4 regions of the Antricoccus suffuscus genome follow, and region 3 is predicted to be linked to each of the others. Evidence: riboswitches for the same ligand, from Rfam matches in the RefSeq annotation. Region 3 holds a riboswitch; each other region holds the start of a gene.

Evidence for each region. A riboswitch is a leader RNA that binds a small molecule or an ion and turns the genes downstream of it on or off. The one in region 3 is predicted to bind cobalamin.
Region 1: linked by a shared signal. The riboswitch ahead of CLV47_RS11095 (CbtB domain-containing protein) and the one ahead of bluB (5,6-dimethylbenzimidazole synthase) in region 3 are both predicted to bind cobalamin.
Region 2: linked by a shared signal. The riboswitch ahead of CLV47_RS16325 (ABC transporter substrate-binding protein) and the one ahead of bluB (5,6-dimethylbenzimidazole synthase) in region 3 are both predicted to bind cobalamin.
Region 4: linked by a shared signal. The riboswitch ahead of CLV47_RS16285 (ABC transporter substrate-binding protein) and the one ahead of bluB (5,6-dimethylbenzimidazole synthase) in region 3 are both predicted to bind cobalamin.

Annotation. Positions count from the first base shown of each region.
Region 1 covers NZ_PVUE01000008.1:85,602-90,252, forward strand. Annotated here, with positions in the region: gene CLV47_RS11085 (DMT family transporter) at 1-247, shown strand, start outside; gene CLV47_RS11090 (DUF2127 domain-containing protein) at 297-1,181, opposite strand; cobalamin riboswitch at 1,378-1,521, shown strand; gene CLV47_RS11095 (CbtB domain-containing protein) at 1,560-1,775, shown strand; gene CLV47_RS11100 (CbtA family protein) at 1,801-2,652, shown strand; gene CLV47_RS11105 ((2Fe-2S)-binding protein) at 2,678-3,388, shown strand; gene cobN (cobaltochelatase subunit CobN) at 3,389-4,651, opposite strand, start outside.
Region 2 covers NZ_PVUE01000016.1:20,300-24,950, reverse strand. Annotated here, with positions in the region: gene CLV47_RS16330 (aconitate hydratase) at 1-1,379, opposite strand, end outside; cobalamin riboswitch at 1,493-1,716, shown strand; gene CLV47_RS16325 (ABC transporter substrate-binding protein) at 1,745-3,310, shown strand; gene CLV47_RS16320 (ABC transporter permease) at 3,312-4,337, shown strand; gene CLV47_RS16315 (ABC transporter permease) at 4,334-4,651, shown strand, end outside.
Region 3 covers NZ_PVUE01000025.1:25,593-30,243, reverse strand. Annotated here, with positions in the region: gene CLV47_RS20055 (acetyl-CoA hydrolase/transferase family protein) at 1-215, shown strand, start outside; gene CLV47_RS20050 (haloalkane dehalogenase) at 294-1,172, opposite strand; cobalamin riboswitch at 1,375-1,569, shown strand; gene bluB (5,6-dimethylbenzimidazole synthase) at 1,613-2,251, shown strand; gene CLV47_RS20040 (universal stress protein) at 2,435-2,902, shown strand; gene CLV47_RS20035 (dihydrolipoamide acetyltransferase family protein) at 2,950-4,422, opposite strand; gene CLV47_RS20030 (alpha-ketoacid dehydrogenase subunit beta) at 4,435-4,651, opposite strand, start outside.
Region 4 covers NZ_PVUE01000016.1:10,208-14,858, forward strand. Annotated here, with positions in the region: gene CLV47_RS16275 (ABC transporter permease) at 1-50, opposite strand, end outside; gene CLV47_RS16280 (ABC transporter permease) at 47-988, opposite strand; gene CLV47_RS16285 (ABC transporter substrate-binding protein) at 1,001-2,656, opposite strand; cobalamin riboswitch at 2,690-2,816, opposite strand; cobalamin riboswitch at 2,907-3,124, shown strand; gene metE (5-methyltetrahydropteroyltriglutamate--homocysteine S-methyltransferase) at 3,273-4,651, shown strand, end outside.

The DNA.
Region 1 (4,651 bases), on a different contig from region 3:
TTGCCAGCAGCGAGCGTTCGCCGCCGGTCGGGTGCAGGCATCATTTCCGGCCATGACGGTTGCCGAGCCGATCGTGGCCATGGTGCTAGGAATGGCGGTGCTCGGCGAGAAGCTCAATCGACACACCTGGGCGACCGCGGTAAGCCTGCTAGGGCTGGCACTCATGGTGACTGGTGTGCTGCGGTTGTCGCGGCTGTCCGCGGCGAAAACCAGGCAGTCTGAGGCACGCGCGGCCGAGACAGGCTGAGCGACAGGCGTTCCCGGTACGACGAGGCTCCCGATAATCCGGAAATGTCCTATCGATCGGGGTTCTTTGCCTCCCACGGGGTGCTGCGGTAGAGCGGTTCCCAGCCTGTGTCGCGAGCCATTTCCGCACGATCAGCGCGTCCGCCACCGCGCACACCGAGAAGCCGGTGAGCCCACAGCAGGTAGGCCACGACCGCGAGATTGAGCGCCAGAGTGAGGGCCTTCAGGGGGCTCACGCTGATCGTCAGCTCGTGAATCTCGATGGGCAGCAGTACGACAACTTCGATAAGGGTGAGGTATTTAGCCCATCGCCGCGATCGCCACAGCCCCACGGCCTCGACGCCGTTGATCAGCGCGTACAGCGCGATGCCCGCGCCGTACAGGTAGAGCGTCTTGGTGGGTACGGCGAATAGCTGGTTGAGGTCGTGCAGGAGGCCATGGCGTGCCGAGCTGCTCAGCGGGCCGCCGAACGCGCCCTGAAGGCCGTTGAGGATTCGGAGATAACCACCGTGCAGATTCACCCGGTCCTGCGCGAACAGAAAGATGGACACCGCGACGGCCGCGAGCACTAAGAAATGAATGACGCGATCGGCTGCGATCAAGCGGAGCACGAACCTGTCGCGCAGTGGCCGGCCGCGCAATGGCGGCATCAGGGTGTCGTCGACTGCGTGCTTGCCCGAGCGGGGTGCGGGTACGTCGGCCTCGCGTAGCGGGACCCAGGCATCGCATCGCAAGCACCGCAACCACGTGAAGGCACCGCCCGGCTCGGCACGCGTCAGGAGGTCGACGTGACCGGTGGCCGCGGCGTCGACCGGTCCGAGCAGCTCGTGACTGTGGAGAGCGCAACCGAGCAGCTCATAATGCACACGGGGCCGCCGCGACGACTCTGCGCCTGGCGGCTGCGTCACCTGCGTCTCGACGTCATCGAAGACCATCGGCTGAGTTGTCTCAAAGCGTGTCTGAAGGTTGGTCGACAACGCTGACTTTCATGAACTGAAGATAGCGCTGACAGTCACACTGCAGCCTGGCCGAGGCCTTGCTCGCCGCATGCGGCGCAGGAGCGTCGGCGAGACCATGCCCGTGGCGGTCTCGACCGGTGGCAGCGATGCGTGATCCTTGCCCCGCTCTCGACCGGTTTGCCGTTTGATTGCTAGTGTCGTCGTATCGCGTATTGGTGTGAGGAAGCTGGTGTGATTCCAGCACGGTAGCGCCACTGTGAGCCTTGTCGCACCTGCGGCGGGCAAGTCAGACACTTTGCCATCACGCGGCCACATTTCAACGAGGGACGCATCATCCCCGAAGGAGGCATTCTCATGGCCAACATTTCGGCTCCGATCGTCGGCGCCACCCCAATCGTCATCCCGATATCCCACGCGGTGCGCTGGATCATCGGCACCTTGATCGCGGCGTTCGCGGTTTACTACTTCGTCGGAGTCGACCAGGGTGCGACGTCAGTTTTCGGCGCCGACACTCACATCCACGAGTTCGTCCACGACGCGCGCCACTTCCTCGGCTTTCCTTGCCACTGATTTTGCCGGTTAAGGACAACTTTATATGGATAAGTTCATTCTTCGTGGCGTGCTCAGTGGCGCGCTCGGCGGGCTAATTGCTTTTGTTTTCGCCCGTATCTTTGCCGAACCGCAGATCCAGGCAGCGATCGACTACGAAGAAGGTCGCGGCGCCGCCCAAGAAAAGCTCGACAAGGCGGCCGGCATAGCCGTCAGTGGCCATGAGCACGAGATCTTCAGCCGTACAATTCAGGCTAGTCTCGGCATCGGCGTCGGCATGATTCTGCTGGGCGCCGCACTCGGCGCAATTTTCGCTGTCGTGTTCGCCGTATGCCTCGGCCGGGTCGGCAAGCTGAAGGCCCGCTCGCTGGCACTTCTCCTTGCTGGTGGCGGGTTGGTCGGCTTCTACCTGGTGCCGTTCGTCAAGTACCCCGCCAATCCGCCGGCGGTCGGCAACGCAGACACGATAGGCGCGCGGACCGGGCTCTATCTGGCCATGGTCGTGTGCTCACTGCTGTTCCTGGTGCTGGCGGTGTTCCTTGGGCGCAAACTCCAGGCGCGCCTTGGCGCCTGGAGCGCCAGCCTGGTCTCCGGTGCTGCCTTTATCGTCGCTGTCGGCATCGTGATGCTGATCCTGCCTTCACTTGGCGAGCTGCCTGCCAACGTGGCCGCGTTCGGACATCACGCAACGGAGACTCCGCTGCCGCTGACCGATCCGGATGGCGCGATCGTCTACCCGGGATTCCCAGCAGATGTACTGGCAGACTTCCGGCTCTATTCGGTCGGCGCGCAAGTGATCATCTGGGGCACGATCGGCCTGGTATTTGCGCCGCTCGCCGACCGGTTGCTGACTCGACTCGGTACAACCGCCGCGACCAAGGCGACGGCCAACGCCTGAGCGGGAGACACTTGGTGTCGCTACAGTGACGGACGGCCTGCAAACTCTTGAAGCCTGCGGGCCGTTCTTCGCCGTCGAGAGGCATAAGCCGGGCGCCTCCCCGGTAGCGCCGTGGCGACCCATTCGCGACCTTGTCGACGGTGACGACGCACTTGGTGACCGTATTGCCGCCGTACGAAGCGTGCTCGCCACCTCCGCGCGGATTTCGGCAGAATCTGTCGAGCTTCGCGTCGCCGGGTCGGTGATGCAGCTCGGCGTGGTCGCCCGCCTGCTCTCACCCGTTCTCGGCTTTGCCGCGGCAGTGGGGCGCCAGCTTGTTTTCGACGTGGACAGCTGGTGGTGGCAGCCCGAACCTGGTGGCGCTTTCCCGCTGTCCTTGCCGAGCACGGCGTTCGTCGCGGGCCCCACGGACGCAGGCGGTGGGGTTCGGGCGCTCGATGAAGTGATCGCGGCGATCGTCGCCGAGACAAGAGCCGCCTGCGGTGTCTCCCAGGCTCTGTTATGGGGCAACGTCGCCTCCGCTATCAACGGGGCAGCGAGGATGGTTGCTTCCACGCGTCCAGATCTGTCCGATGCTGTTTACGCGCAGGCAGCGTCTGTCGCGCAACGCTTACGGCTCCACAGGTCGTCGACCGGGCCGTTCGGTCCTGAGTTCCGGCGACGCAGCTGCTGTCTGATCTACCGAACGGCTTCGTCTACGCCGCAGGCGATCTGCGGTGACTGTGTTTTTACCTAGCTACTCGTCATCCTCCAGGTCGCCTTCGACGTCGAGGTATAGCTGAGCGAGTTGAGACATGAGCTCTGGATCTGGTTGCTCCCAGAGCCCCCGGTCACTCGCCTCGGTGAGGCGCTCAATGATGCCGCGTAACGCCCACGGATTCGCGTGCCGCAGAAAGTCTTGATTGACCTTGTCCAGCGCGTATGTCTGCGCCAGTTGCTCGTACATCCAGTCCGTGACGACGCCAGCCGTCGCGTCGTACCCGAAGAGATAGTCGACGGTCGCGGCCAGCTCGAAGGCGCCCTTGTAGCCGTGCCGGCGCATCGCGGAGATCCAGCGCGGGTTGACGACCCTCGCCCGGAAGACGCGTGCCGTCTCCTCGGTCAGAGACCGCGTGCGGACAGCATCGGACACCGTCGAGTCGCCGACGTACGCCGCCGGCGCGGTGCCGGTCAGCGCACGCACGGTCGCGACCATGCCGCCGTGGTACTGGAAGTAGTCATCGCTGTCAGCGATGTCATGCTCGCGGGTGTCGGTGTTCTTAGCCGCGACCGCGATCCGCCGGTAGTTGGCTTCCATATCGTCACGTGCGGGGACGCCGTCCATGTCGCGGCCATACGCGAATCCGCCCCAGACCGAGTAGACCTCGGCGAGATCCTTGTCGTCACGCCAGTTGCCGGACTCGATCAGCGGCAGGATGCCCGCGCCGTACGACCCGGGCTTGGACCCGAAGATGCGCGTGGTCGCCCGACGCTGGTCGCCGTGCTGGCTCAAGTCGGCCGCCGTATGAGCCTTGACGAAGTTCAGCTCATCAGGCTCGTCGAGGTCAGCGACCAGCCGGACCGCATCGTCGAGCATCGTGATCACATGCGGGAACGCGTCACGGAAGAAGCCCGAGATCCGCACCGTGACATCGATCCGGGGCCGATCGAGCTCCTCGAGCGGTACGACGCGCAGACCGGTGACCCGACGTGATGCCTCGTCCCACTCAGGAATGACGCCCATGAGAGCGAGCACCTCGGCGATGTCGTCGCCCGACGTACGCATCGCTGACGTGCCCCAGACGGAGAGCCCGACGTTTCGGGGATAGTCGCCGTTGTCGGTCTTGTAGCGCTCAACAAGCGATTCGGCCATGGCGGCCCCGGTGTCGTAGGCAAGGCGAGACGGGATCGCCTTGGGATCGACGGAGTAGAAGTTGCGCCCGGTGGGCAGCACGTTGACCAGGCCGCGCAGCGGCGACCCCGAGGGGCCGGCCGGAATGTATCCGCCGTCAAGGGCGTG
Region 2 (4,651 bases), on a different contig from region 3:
CCGCCCTTGACTAGCTCGACCTTCGCCGCCTCCTCGGCCGGCAGCGGCGGAAGGAGCATCGCGGTATTAACACTGGCCTGCTTGGGAAGAGACGGCCGCGGGTAGTCCATGTCGAGGTCCCGCGGATCGGTAATGACGCCCGTCAGCGCGGCCGCAGCGGCAGTCTCCGGCGAGCAGAGCCAGACGGCGTCTTCGTCCGTACCTGAGCGTCCGGGGAAGTTGCGCGGCACCGTGCGCAGGCTGTTGCGGCCGATCGCGGGCGCTTGGCCCATACCGATACATCCCATACAGCCAGCCTGGTGGATCCGCGCGCCAGACGAGATCAGCTTAAACAACCAGCCACCCTTCGCGAGGTCCTCGAAGATCTCCCGGGAGGTGGGGTTTATATCGACGGACACCTGATCGTGAGTCTGCTTGCCTTCCAAGATCTCTGCCACCACGGCAAAGTCGCGCAGTCCGGGGTTAGCGGAGGAGCCGACCACGATCTGGAACACCTCTTCGCCGGCGACCTCACGCACCGGTACGACGTTGCCCGGCGACGACGGCTTCGCGATGAGCGGCTCAAGTGTCGACATATCGATACTCTCGGTGACGTCGTACGTCGCACCCTCGTCGGCGAGGATCTCGACGAAGTCGCCCGCGCGATCTTGCGACGTAAGGAATTCGCGCACGGCCTCGTCACCCGGAAAGACCGTGGTGGTCGCGCCGAGCTCGGCGCCCATGTTGGCGATGACGTGCCGGTCCATCGCGGTCAGATTGGCCAGACCCGGACCGTAGTACTCCACAATCCGGCCCACGCCGCCCTTGACGTCGTGCCGACGAAGCATCTCGAGAATGACGTCCTTCGCCGACACCCACGGCGGGAGTTCACCAGTCAGCTCGACGCCCCAAATTTCCGGCATCTGGATATATAGCGGGTCTCCAGCCATCGCCATCGCGACCTCGAGACCGCCGACGCCGATCGACAGCATCCCGATCGCGCCAGCGGCCGGGGTGTGCGAGTCCGAGCCGATCATCGTCGTACCGGGTACGCCGAACCGCGCCTGGTGCACCGGATGCGACACCCCGTTGCCGGGCTTGGAAAACCAGAGCCCGAACCGCTGGGCAGCAGAACGCAGAAATAGGTGATCTTCCGGGTTCTTCTCGTCGGTCTGCAGGAGGTTGTGGTCGACGTACTGCGCGGAAAGCTGCGTCTGGATGCGGTCCAGCCCGAGTGCCTCGAGCTCCAACATCACCATCGTGCCAGTCGCGTCCTGGGTGAGGGTCTGGTCAATCTTCAGACCAATCTCGCTGCCCGGCGTCATCTCGCCAGACACTAGGTGACTGCTGATCAGCTTTTGTGCGACGTTCTGTGGCCCCACGACTTGTTCCGCCATCATGACCTCCGGCTCTAAAGGCCCGCGGCGTACCTCTAACCCGCGAGCGGGTCTCCACACACCCTATGACGGTTCCGTGACTACTGCGGACTTCGAGATCTGAGGCAGCCGCGGGTGCCGGCGGCAACGGCTGCGGTACAGTGTGCCGGTCGCGGTGTACGGGAATTCGGTGTGATGCCGAAGCGGCCCTCGCCACTGTAAGTAGTTGCAACGACACGTCAGCTGTTCCACGTTCCACACGTGCTGCAGGAGCCACTGGGTAACCCCGGGAAGGTGACGTGTCGGTTCGCGCCAGCGGACAGCTACGAGCCAGGAGACCGATCGCGACTTTTCAGTACTTCCACGAGGTTCTTGGAAAGGCGCTTCCAATGCGTGTAGTTACAGTTGTCCGTCGGATCATCGGGATCCTCGTTACAACCGCACTTGTCGGCGGTCTAGCCGCGTGTGCGACCGGCGATGCGGCCGGTTCGGGAGAGAAGCCCACGACGCTGACGCTGGCGACCGGGTTCGCTATCGACGACGTCGACCCGCTTGAGAACGGGTTCTGGGGAAACGAGTTCGGGTGGAGCGAGCTGCTCATGCGGCCCGTCCTCGGCGCCGATCCCAAGCCATGGATCCTCAAGAGCCTCGACAACGTCGACGACCTGACCTGGAAGCTCACCCTCAACAAGGGGGTGCATTTCCAGAACGGCGACCCACTCGACGCGAAGGCGCTGGCCGACGTCATGCAGTACTCGTTGTCCGAGGTCGCTGGGCTGAAGTCAATCGCCGGTACAACCGTCAAGCCCACCGGCGACCTAGAGGTCACGCTCACGACTCCGCAGCCGACACCAAACCTTCCGTTCTTGCTCGCCGATGAGTCGAAGTTCGTGATCTTCGACCTCCCCGCCTACCTCAAGGCGAAGGGCGACCCGCAGAAGCTCATCGACGCCAAGCTCTACACCGGCCCGTACGTCGTACAGAAGCTCGATACCCAGACGATGACGATGAAGGCCGACCCGGACTACTGGGGCGGCACTCCAGCGCTGAAGTCGGTGACCGTCAAGTTCATCGAAGAGGCCCAGTCACGGATTCTCGCCGTACAGAAAGGCGAAGTGGACCTCGCGCTCTATCCACCGACGGATGCGGCCAAAAACCTGAACGGTCGCAAGGACTCGTACTGGGTCACCGGTACGCCGAAAGGGCCGACGTTTCAATTCCAGCTCAACCAGAAAACCGGGCCGTTGACGGACGTGAAGGTCCGGAAGGCCGTATTGTCGGCGATCAACTACAAGGAGATCGCGAACGACGTCATGAACGGGCTGTACGAAGTCTCGAATGGGATGTATTCGCCCAAGGCCGCGTACTACGAGCCGATGTTCAAGACCGACACCAAGGCCACCGACAAGCTCCTCACGGGTGCCGGTTACGCCAAGGGCTCGGACGGGATGTACGCCAAAGACGGTAATCCACTGACGTTGACCGTCCTGACCTATCCGCAGCAGCCCGACTCGGGCACCCTCGGCGTCGCGGTCCAGTCGGAGCTGAAGACCGCCGGGATCGGCGTCGAGATCCAGCAGGTGCCCGACACCGACGAAGCGATGCAGGACCCGTCGGTCAAATGGAACGCCGCGATCGTCGGTAACGGGACGACCTCCTTCCCAGGCGATCCCATCAGCTCGCTGCAGAACTACTTCGTCACCGACGGCCCAAGCAACTACTCCGGCATCAGCGATCCCAATCTCGACGCTCTTGTGTCGAAGTTGGCGACCACGATGGACACCACCGAGCGCGATGACCTCCTCAAGCAGATCCAAGCTGCGGTGGGAGACGGCGCTTACATGGGTTTCCTCGGCATGCGGGTCCCGGGCGTCGTCGCCGGCCCGAAGTGGAAGAACTACAAGGTACCGACGGCGAACCTGTGGGTAGACGCATCGACGACCGCCGGTTCGTGACGTGCTGGTCGCCCTTAGCAAGAGGGTAGGGATCGCGCTCGCCACGTTGTTGGTCGCGAGCATTATTGTCTGGTGCCTCTTGCTATTGGCGCCGGGCGATCCAGCCACCGGGATCCTGCACGCACGCGGAATCCTTGAGCCGGACCCGGCCCAGATCGCCGCGATGCGCGTCGAGCTCGGGCTCAACGGCAATCCGGTTGTTCGATATCTTGACTGGCTCTGGGCCGCCGTACACGGAGACTTCGGGCTTTCGTGGAAGTCGGGCCGACCGGTAATGGAAGAGTTCGCGACTCGGTTGCCGGCAACACTGCGGCTCGCGACCGTGGCGATGTGTATGGCAATCGCGATGGCCGTCGTCATGGGGACCATCGCCGCTGCGGCACCGCGACGGTGGCCGGACTCCGTTGTGCGGGTGGTCAGTCTCGCGATGGTGATCGTGCCCGGGTTCCTCGTAGGGCTGTTCGTGCTCAATATCCTCGTGCTCAAACTCGACCTGGGTGTGATCATCTCGGACGGCTCGTGGCGCACGGTCGGATGGCCGGCGCTGACCCTGGCGCTGGGTTCGGCCGGCTACTGGACTCGGGTGCTGCGCGCCTCGATCCTCGAGGCCCGGTCGGCGCCGTACATGGAGGTCTGTCGAGCTCGCGGCGCATCACCGGTGCGCCAGCTGCTCGTGCACGCCGTACCAAACGCGATCGCGCCATTCCTCACGATCGTCGGTCTTGGTGCGGCCGCAGTGCTCGGCGGCGCGCCGATCATCGAGAGCGTCTACACGTGGCCAGGCATAGGCGCATTTACCGTCCAGGCGATTAACGCGCGCAACGTGCCGGTGGTCGTCGCGTTCACGATGATCGCCGTGACGGTGTACGTCGTCGCCAGCCTGCTGATCGACCTCCTGCTGGCGATGATCGATCCACGTCTTCGGCACGGCAACTTCCGCCGCCGGCGCACCACCACCGCTACCGTCACCGATTCCGGCACCACGACCGCCGCCGACATCAACCGGTCCGCCGAGGCCTCCGTATGAGTGTCCTGCCCGAACCGATGGCGAACCAGCCGGCCGACACGGGCGTCGAAGCACGGCCGGCGCGAACCGTCCGGCTATGGCACCGCCTGGTCCGGCATCGCAGCTTCCAGGTCGGCTCGATCGGCGTGCTGATCCTTGCAGCGGTAGCGATTATCGGTCCGCTACTAGTCGGCGATCCGGACCAGACCAACTACAAGAACAAGCTGGCGGCTCCATCAGCGATGCACTGGCTCGGCACCGACTCCAACGGACGAGACCTATTGTCCCGCGCGGTGCACGGCGCGGGCGTGTCCTTCGAGGCGGCACTCATCGTC
Region 3 (4,651 bases):
CGTTTCCCGCCACCGCCGCCAAAGGCAAACTGTCGCGGATCGTCTCGCGCATCGCGACCGGCATCGTCACGACGCCGCGCTCCAACGCTGACTTGTTTGTCACCGAGTACGGCGTCGCCGACCTGCGGGCCGCGACGATCGAACAGCGGATCGAGCGGCTGGTCGCGATCGCGCACCCCGATCACCGTGACGCGCTGCTTCGCGGCGTCTCCTGACCGCTGTCGACGCTTCGTCACACCCGCAACGCGTCGTCCGACAAGAAAGCGGTAGCTGCCTAACGGCTCGAGGCCGTTCTAGAGGCCGGCGTACCAGTCGGCGATCGCCGCCCCGATCTCATCTGGGGAGTCTTCCTGGATGAAGTGGTTGCCGGCGACGGTGACTTCGCGCTGGTTGGGCCAGGTGCGGGCGAACTCCCGCTGCGGCCCGGTCAGGATCGACCCGGGGTCGGCGTTCACAAAGAGCTTGGGTACCTCGCTCGACGCGAGCCAAGAGCTGTAGTCGCCCACGATCGCGCACACGTCGGATGGCTCGCCTTCGATCGGGATTTCCCGCGGCCACGTCAGCGTCGGTCGGCGATCCTCGCCCGGATTCACATACGGCGCCCGGTAGACGTCCATCTCGGCATCGGTGAGTGTCCGCAGGACCGAGGCAGGCAGCACCCGCTCGACGAACATGTTTTTCTCGATGATCAGCTTCTCGCCCGCGTCGGAGCGGAATCCTTGGAAGATGCCGCGGGCGGCCTCTGGCCAGTCTGCCCAGGTGACCTCGCGGACGATCGCCTCCATATAGGCGATTCCCTTGACCGCGTCGCGATGACGGTTAGCCCAGTCAAACCCGAGCGCCGAGCCCCAGTCGTGGATGACCAGAGTGACGCGTTCGGTCACGCCGAGCTGCTCGAGTAGGGCATCGAGGTAACGGCGATGGTCGACGAAACGATAACTGCCCGGCGCCGAGTCCGGGAGCTTGTCCGAGTCGCCCATGCCGATCAGGTCCGGCGCGATGCACCGGCCCTGTGACTGCAGATGCGGGATGACGTTGCGCCAGAGGTACGACGAGGTCGGGTTGCCATGCAGAAACACGATCGGGTCGCCGGTACCGGCTTCGGCGTACGCCATCCGTTGTCCCAGTACGTCGGCGTACTTCTTCTCGAGTGGCTTGTCAGACAGCGGCATGCGAGTACCTTTCGTCAGTTGCGTCGATCCCCCTTGACCGTGCATACCCGACTCTAGCGCCCCGCAAGCACCCCTTGTCGACCGCTTCTTCTGGCTTGATCGTCGGCAAAAGCAGCCCTGGCGACGACTCGGGATCGGCGTACGTCCGGCCGACCCCAGGAACTCGTCGCGCGCTTGCTGACCGGTCTCCGGGTAGAGTACCCAGCGGCAAAGCCTGCGAGGTGCTCCTAACGGAGAGAATCGGGAAGCCGGTGAGACTCCGGCACAGGGCCCGCTGCGGTGACCCGGAGTCATCGATCTCGCGCTTGCGCAGCCACTGAGTCCGATTCGGACTTGGGAAGGCGATCGACTGACGTTGACGGGAAGTCCGAAGACCGGCCTCGCTCCACCGCCGCGCGCATCGCTTCGCTGCGATCACGCGGATAACTGTCGGGAGCCACATGCCATCATCCGATCTTTACGACCTCATCTATCGGCGCCGCGACGTGCGTAGCGAATTCAACGGTGAGCCGATTCAGCCCGACGCCTTAGAGCGCGTCCTTGCGGCCGCTCATGCGGCGCCCAGCGTCGGGCACAGCCAGCCGTGGGACTTCATCCTCGTAAGGGATCGGCAGATGAGAAGACAGTTCCAGCAACACGTCGAGTCCGAACGCGAAGTGTTCGACCAAAGCCTCGATCCCTCTCGGCGAGAGACGTTCTCGCGCATCAAAGTCGAGGGGATTATGGAGTCGACCCTCGGGATCGTCGTGACCTACGATGCCGACCGCGGCGGGCCGCACGTCCTCGGGCGCCACGCGATCGCCGATGCCGGCCTGTACTCGGTCTGCCTATGCATCCAGAATCTCTGGCTGGCCGCAACCGCCGAGTCTCTCGGGATCGGATGGGTCTCCTTCTATCGCGAGAGCTTCTTGCAGGAGCTGCTGGGAATACCCACCTCAGTCCGGCCGGTTGCCTGGCTGTGCGTCGGCCCGGTGTCGCGAGTCCAGGAAAAACCCGATCTTGAACGGCTGGGCTGGCGGCAGAAACGACCCTTACATGACGCGATCCACGCTGACCGGTATCAACCAGGTCGCGATTGACATCTAGGTGCAACTAAACGTCGCGTCTGGGCATATGGCGTCGGCGAAACCCGACATGATCGGCGCGTGCAGGCGACGTTCAAGCTCCGATCCGGGGGTTACGCTGTGAAAAGCGATGGATGTCCATCGGGCCTGTCTGCGGACTGATGGCTCCCACCCCTTCACTCGTGGGAGGAGGACGCGGTGAACATAGTTGTCGGGTACGACGAGCACCCTGCCAGCGGCGCCGCGCTTGACTTCGCCGCGGCGCTCGCCGTCCGGCTCGACGCAGAGCTCAACATCGTTCATGTGCTTAGTATCGACGACTACCCGATCGATCCGGATGGTCTGGACTGGGAGGCCTGCGCAGAGCGTGAAGTTTCGGCCGAGCGAGAGAGCGCGCGGGAGGTACTTGGTGCGCACGGCCTAACTAAATGGACGTACGACGTGCGACGGGGTAGCCCGGTGCGGCTGCTGGTGGACGCATGCGAAAAGCGTGATGCGCTGATGATCATCGTCGGCAAGCCAGAGCAAGGACTTGGCGCCATGCTTAATCACTTGGTCACCGGATCGATTTCGCGAGGGATCCTGCATCGTGCGCACCGGCCGGTTGTGGTCGTCCCGGAGAACGGCGTCGATCACGGTGCTGCGGCCGGTCGAGCGTTGAGGTGATGTCAGAAGGGCGTGCGTTACGCCGGCGGGCCAATTGCGGATCGACGCTAGATGATGAACGCGGTGCGCGGGTCGGTGAGTAGTGCGGCGACATCGGCGAGGAAGTGGGAGCCGAGTTCGCCGTCAATGATCCGGTGATCGAACGACAGCCCGAGCGTGGTCACCTGCCGCGCCTTGACCTTGCCCTTGTGCACCCACGGCTGTTCACGGATCGTGCCGAACGCGAGGATCGCCGCCTCGCCGGGGTTGATGATCGGCGTACCCATGTCGACGCCGAAGACTCCGACGTTGGTGATGGTAAACGATCCGCCGGACAGGTCGGCCGCAGTGGATCCGCCGTCGCGAGCGGTGGCTGTCAGCGTGGCAATCGCATCGGCGAGTTCCCGGAGCGACAATCGGTCGGCGTCCTTGATGTTGGGCACGAGTAGCCCTCGAGGCGTGGCCGCGGCGATGCCGAGATTGGCGTAGTGCTTGACGACAATCTCCTGCGCAGGCTCGTCCCACGCGGAGTTGACCATCGGGTACTTCCGCAGCCCCATCAGCACCGCCTTTGCCACGAAGACCAGCGGGCTCAACTTCACGCCGGAGTACGTCGGATCCGCAGCGAGCTTCTTGCGCAGCTTCATCATGGGCGTGACGTCGATCGTGATCCACTCGGTGACATGCGGCGCGGTAAACGCGCTGCTCACCATCGCCTGCGCGGTAGCCTTGCGGATGCCTTTCACCGGAATGCGTTCCTCGCGGCCGGTCGGCGTCGCGGCCGCGGGAGCGGCGTGGATCGTCGCAGCAGCAGGCGAGGACGCCGCGGCGGCGGACATCGCCAGGTAGTTGTCAACGTCCGCGCGAGTCACGACATTGCCCGGTCCGGTAGGCGTGCAGGCGGCTAGGTCGACGCCGGAATCCTTGGCATACTTGCGAACCGGTGGCTTTGCCCGGGGGCGCGCCGGCACGTCTGAGGCGCCGGACGCGGTGTTGATGTCGGTGGGAGCGGTCTGATCGACGGCGGCGTCGATCGGCGGGGGGTCGGTGCTGACCGCTCCGTGTGAGTCCGGATGTGCGGGAGCGTCGAGGGTCGGCGGCACGGCCGGTGGCATGCCGGATATCGACGGCGGGGGGTCAAACGCCGAGTGTACGGCGGTTTTCGTCGCTCGTACCGCCTCGGCCACGCCCGGAGGCTTCCCATGACGCGCACGTCGTGCGGTGGAAGCAGTCTTTGGCCCGGGCCCGACCAGCATCCCTTCGGAGGCGTCCGGGGTCGCCGGCGCCGTACCGTCCGGGTCGGTGTCGATGGCGATGATCGGCGCTCCGACCTCGACCGTAGCGCCTTCGGGATAGTGCAGCACCGTGACGAGACCGGCGTACGGCGAGGGGAGTTCGACCGTGACCTTGGACGTCTCGACTTCGACGATGGGCTGGTTGAGCGTGACCGTGTCGCCGACAGCGACCATCCATTTGACGATCTCGCCCTCGGTAAGGCCCTCGCCGATGTCCGGCAGTTTGAATTCGCTGATCGTGGGCATGAGCGGCGCCTCCTAGAATCCGAAGGCGCGGTCGACGCCGTCTAGTACGCGGTCAAGGTCGGGCAGATAGTCCTCTTCGAATCGTGAGGGTGGGTACGGCGTATCGAAGCCGGTGACCCGTAGCACCGGTGCTTCCAAGTCATAAAAGCATTCTTCGGTGATTCGGGCGGCGAGTTCGGCTCCCATGCCGAGTGAGCCTTGCGCCTCGTGTACGACGATGACCCGACCG
Region 4 (4,651 bases), on a different contig from region 3:
GGCGTCGCCAGCCTCTGGCTCCTGGCTCGTGGCAGCGGCTTGATGCTCATGGTTGCACCCGGATCCGCCGGTCGATGAGCGCGGATAGAAGATCCGCGAGCACGCTGACGATCACATAACTTAGCGTCGCAAGTACGGTGAATGCCTGAATCACCGGCAGATCGCGGTTCTTGACGGACTCGACAATGAACGAGCCGAGGCCCGGCCACGTGAAGACCGTCTCGACGATGGCGGCCCCACCGATCAGGGCGGCGACTCCGACCGCCAGCGCGTGCAACGACGGCACGGCGCTGTTGGGAAGCGCGTGACGCCACACGATCCGCCACCGGGTCGCGCCGCGGGACCGCAGCACGTGCGCCGCCGACGTATCCATGAAGGTCAGGATGTTCGCCCTCAGCAACCGGGACCAGGAGTCGGCCAGACCGAGCGCAAGACACACCGCGGGCATCCATACCTGCGACCAGGAACCGTCCAGCGCCGCCTTGCCCTGGCCGAAGCCGATCACCAAGACCTGGATCAGCAGCAGCGCGACGACGAAGCTCGGCACGGACGCGGAAAGGAGCGCGACGGCCTGCGTGCCATAGTCCGGCCACCGGCCACGGCAGTACGCCGCCAGCACGCCCAGCGCGACCGCGAGTACGAATGCCAGCACCAACGCGACCACGGCGAGCCGCAGCGATGCCGGCAGCCTGGCGGCGAGTTCTTCGGAGACTGGTCGGCCCGACCGATACGACACGCCGAACGAACCGCGCACCGCATTCCAAAGCCAATGGAAGTACTGCACGACGACTGGCTGTTCCAGCCCGAGCCTGTCAGTCAGATCCGAGATCTGGCCCGGCGTCGGCTCCGGTATCCCTTGTGCGATCAGGATCAGCCGTGCGGGGGACCCCGGAGCCAACGGGAGTAGCGACCAGATCAGCACGCTCGCGCCCAGGAGCGTGATCACGGCCTCCAGTACTCGGCGGCGTACCAGTCGCAGGACTCGCATCGGACGTGGTGGCTATTTGCCGGTCTGGCTCGTGATGTGGCGCCGGACGCTGGAGACCTTGTAGTCAACCCAGGCCGGGCCGACGACGACGGTGAAGTACTTGTAGGTGCCCGCCACGACGTACGCCTCGTCTGCGACAAGGATCTTCTGCGCGTCCTTCAGGAGCTGGTCGCGTTTCGAATCGTCGAACTCACCACGAAGCTGGTCGCCGATTTTGTCAATGGTGGGGTTGGTTATCCCCTGCGCGTTCGAGGACCCGCCGGTGACCCACCGGACGAGATACGGCTGGATCGGGTCCGCGGTTCCGGACAACGACCCGCTCAGTGCGACAGACGACTCCCACGCATTAGGGCCCTTCTTTACCGCTGCGGAGTCCTCTGCATTGTTGATCTCTAGGTCGAATCCGGCCTTCGCCACCTGGTCTTTCATCGCGATCGCGACGTCGACCGTTTCAGGTCCCTGGGCCTGCGTCACGAATCGGACGGTCAGCTTCTGGCCGTCCTTTTCCCGGATACCGTCCGACCCGACCGTCCATCCGGCATCGTCGAGTAGCGACTTCGCCTTCTTCAGATCGAACTTCTGATTCTTGAGTGCGAAGGGCATCTCGGTCGGATATAGACTCTCCGCGGCCTTGAACTGTCCGTTGCCGACGTCGTCCGCGATGCCCTTGTAGTCAATGGCCTCGGTGAATGCCTTTCGCACGTTGACGTCGGTGAAGATCCCGGCTTTGAGGTTCATCTCGACCAAGAGAGACTGAAGCGCCAGCTTTGAGGAGAGCACGGCTGCCTCGGGATCGCCCTGCAGCTCAAGCTTCGCCGAGGTCGAGGGGTAGAAGGCCATATCCGCCTCACCGCTTTTGACTCCGGCGATACGTGCCTGTTCGTCGGGTACGACCTTGACGGTGATGCCCTTCAGCGGCGGCTTGCCTTCCCAATGCTTAGCGAATGGTTTCAGTTGGAGGTTGTCCGGATCCCAGGCAGTAATCTCGTACGGGCCGGAGTAGGCGCCCTTTCCGACGATCTTGCTGGAGTCACCGCCGGCGGCATCCATGACGCTCACGTCGTAAATCTGTAGCGAGTTGTCCCGGGCGGCGAGCGCCGCCGGGACCATCGCATTCGGTGCGGGCGTGGTCAGGATGACCTTGTCACCCTCGGCGATCACGGTGGTCGCGGTGTCCAGGTAGACCTGGGCGGCCTTCGACTTCGCGATCTGCCGGGTGAGTGCGGCAGCAACAGCCTCGGCGTCTACCGGATTGCCGTTCTGAAAGGTCACGCCATCGCGCAAGGTGACTACCCATCGGGTGTCGCCGTCGCGGGATACATCCTTGGCAAGCCACGGCTTTATGCTGCCATCGTCCTCGACTTGAAGGAGATTCTCGGCGACACCCCAGTCGAAGAGCCAGTTCGTGCCTGTACCGGCCGGATCGAGTCCCGCGATCGTGTAGGAGTTGTAGATCGTAAGAGTGCCGTCGCCTTTGGCCCGGAGCTCTTTCGCCGCGCTGGCGGATCCCTGGTTGCCGTCGCTCGATGCGCCCGCGGAACATCCGGTGACAATCAGCGCAACGATGAGTGTGAGTGTAGCGATTATCGTGGGCGATCGACGTGGTCCGTTGGTGCGCTGGTTTGGCCGTCCGGCAGTAAACCGGGTGCGGTGAGCTGACACTCGCATGTTCATCCTCGTGACGTTGACCTGAATGGGTGCAGGTGTCCTGGCTCCCGGATCAACGCGCGCCTTCGGCCTTCCAACCCAGGGAGGTCGTGACCGTACGTGAAGGTTTGCTACTCGGTGACAGTTGCGGGACAGCCCCGGATTCGCACCGGTGTTCCCTGCGCGTTAGAAGGTAGCACTCGGGAGCGCACGGCAATGCGATCAGGCGGCGCGGTGCGGACCGTGCGTGTCGCTGCGACCGCGATCGGGGTAAGGTCGCGATGCAGCTGGTTTGCCTCGCCGCGTCGTGCGGTAAAGCAAAGTAATAGGGAACCCGGTGAGAGTCCGGGACTGCCCCGCAGCGGTAATTGGGAACGAACGCCGTCAGACAAGCACTGGGCCATCCGGCCTGGGAAGCGATGGCAAGTAGGTGATCGAGGCCCGATCGAGCCCATGAGTCCGAACACCTGCCAGTTGTGCGCCCGACAGCCGTCGGGTGCCGATAGTGACCTCGAGGGCGGGTCATGGCGGCTACGGGAAATCGAAGGTTGTCGCGTGTTCGACACGCATGACCGATGCCGTCGCCGGCCGGTATCTGCTCTCGCGGTCACGTAGGACTCGCGAAGGAGAGTTCGGTATGACCGATCAGGCGACGAGCCAACCACCGATCAGTCAATCGACTGTGTATGGATACCCGCGGCAAGGCGAAGACCGCGAGCTGAAGAGAGCCGTCGAAGGTTACTGGGCGGGCGGGACCGCCGAGGACCTCCAGTCCGTCGCGCGTCACTTGCGCCAGCAGCGACTGACCGTCCTACGCAACGCCGGCATCGATGAAGTGCCGGTCAATGACTTCTCGTTGTACGACCACGTGCTCGACATGGCCGTCATGTTGGGCGCGATTCCCGAGCGTCATCGGCAGGCCGTGCCGGTCACCGATACCCCGACCTCGAAGCTCGATCGGTACTTCGCGATGGCCCGCGGTACGGCGGATGTCGCACCGATGGAGATGACGAAGTGGTTTGACACCAACTACCACTATCTCGTGCCCGAGCTGCGCGAGTCGACCGAGTTCGAGCTCGATGCATCAAAGCCGCTGGAGGAGCTTGCAGAAGCCCGGGAGCTGGGGTTGCGCGCGCGTCCGGTGATCCTGGGGCCGATCAGTTTCCTGCTCTTGTCGAAGGCGGCATCCGGTGCGCGCCAGGGGTTCGAGCCCCTTTCACTCGTCGACCGCCTCGCGCCAAAGTACGGCGAGCTGCTGCAGTTGCTGCACGACGCAGGGGCCGGGTGGGTGCAGCTCGACGAGCCCGTGCTCGTGACGGATCAGTCGCCGCAGGTACTCGCACAGGTAAGAGACGTGTACGCCGCGCTCGCGGCGGAGCAGGCGCGCCCGAAAATCGTGGTGGCGTCGTACTTCGAGCGGCTCGGCGATGCACTCGACGTACTCGCCAAATCGCCGGTCGAGGGCCTGGCGATCGACTTCACCGGACCTGCGGCCCAGAACCTCACCGACTTGGCGGCGATCGGCGGCATTCCCGGCAAACGTCTGATCGCCGGCGTCATCGACGGGCGGAACGTCTGGCTCGCAGATCTGCAGACCGCCCTGTCGGCCCTCGTTACTCTGCTGGCGTTGGCGGATCGGGTAGACGTGAGTGCGTCGTGCTCGCTGCTGCACGTGCCGCTCGATGTCCGCCTCGAGCCGGATCTCGACCCGCAGGTTGCGGCGTGGCTGTCGTTTGCGCGCCAGAAGCTCGATGAGATCGTCACCCTTACCCGTGGAGTGAGTGGCAAGGCAGCGATTGCCGAAGAGCTTGAGTCCAACGGTGCGCTGCGGGTCATCCGCAGCACCTCGCCACTTGTGCGCGACGAAGCAGTCCGGGCGCGCGCCACGGCGGTCGGCGCCGACGACCTACGTCGTCATAGCCCATACGCACAGCGTGCGGAGCAGCAGCGCCGACGGCTTGGCTTACCGACGTTACCGACGACCACGATCGGTTCCTATCCGCAGACCGCGGACAT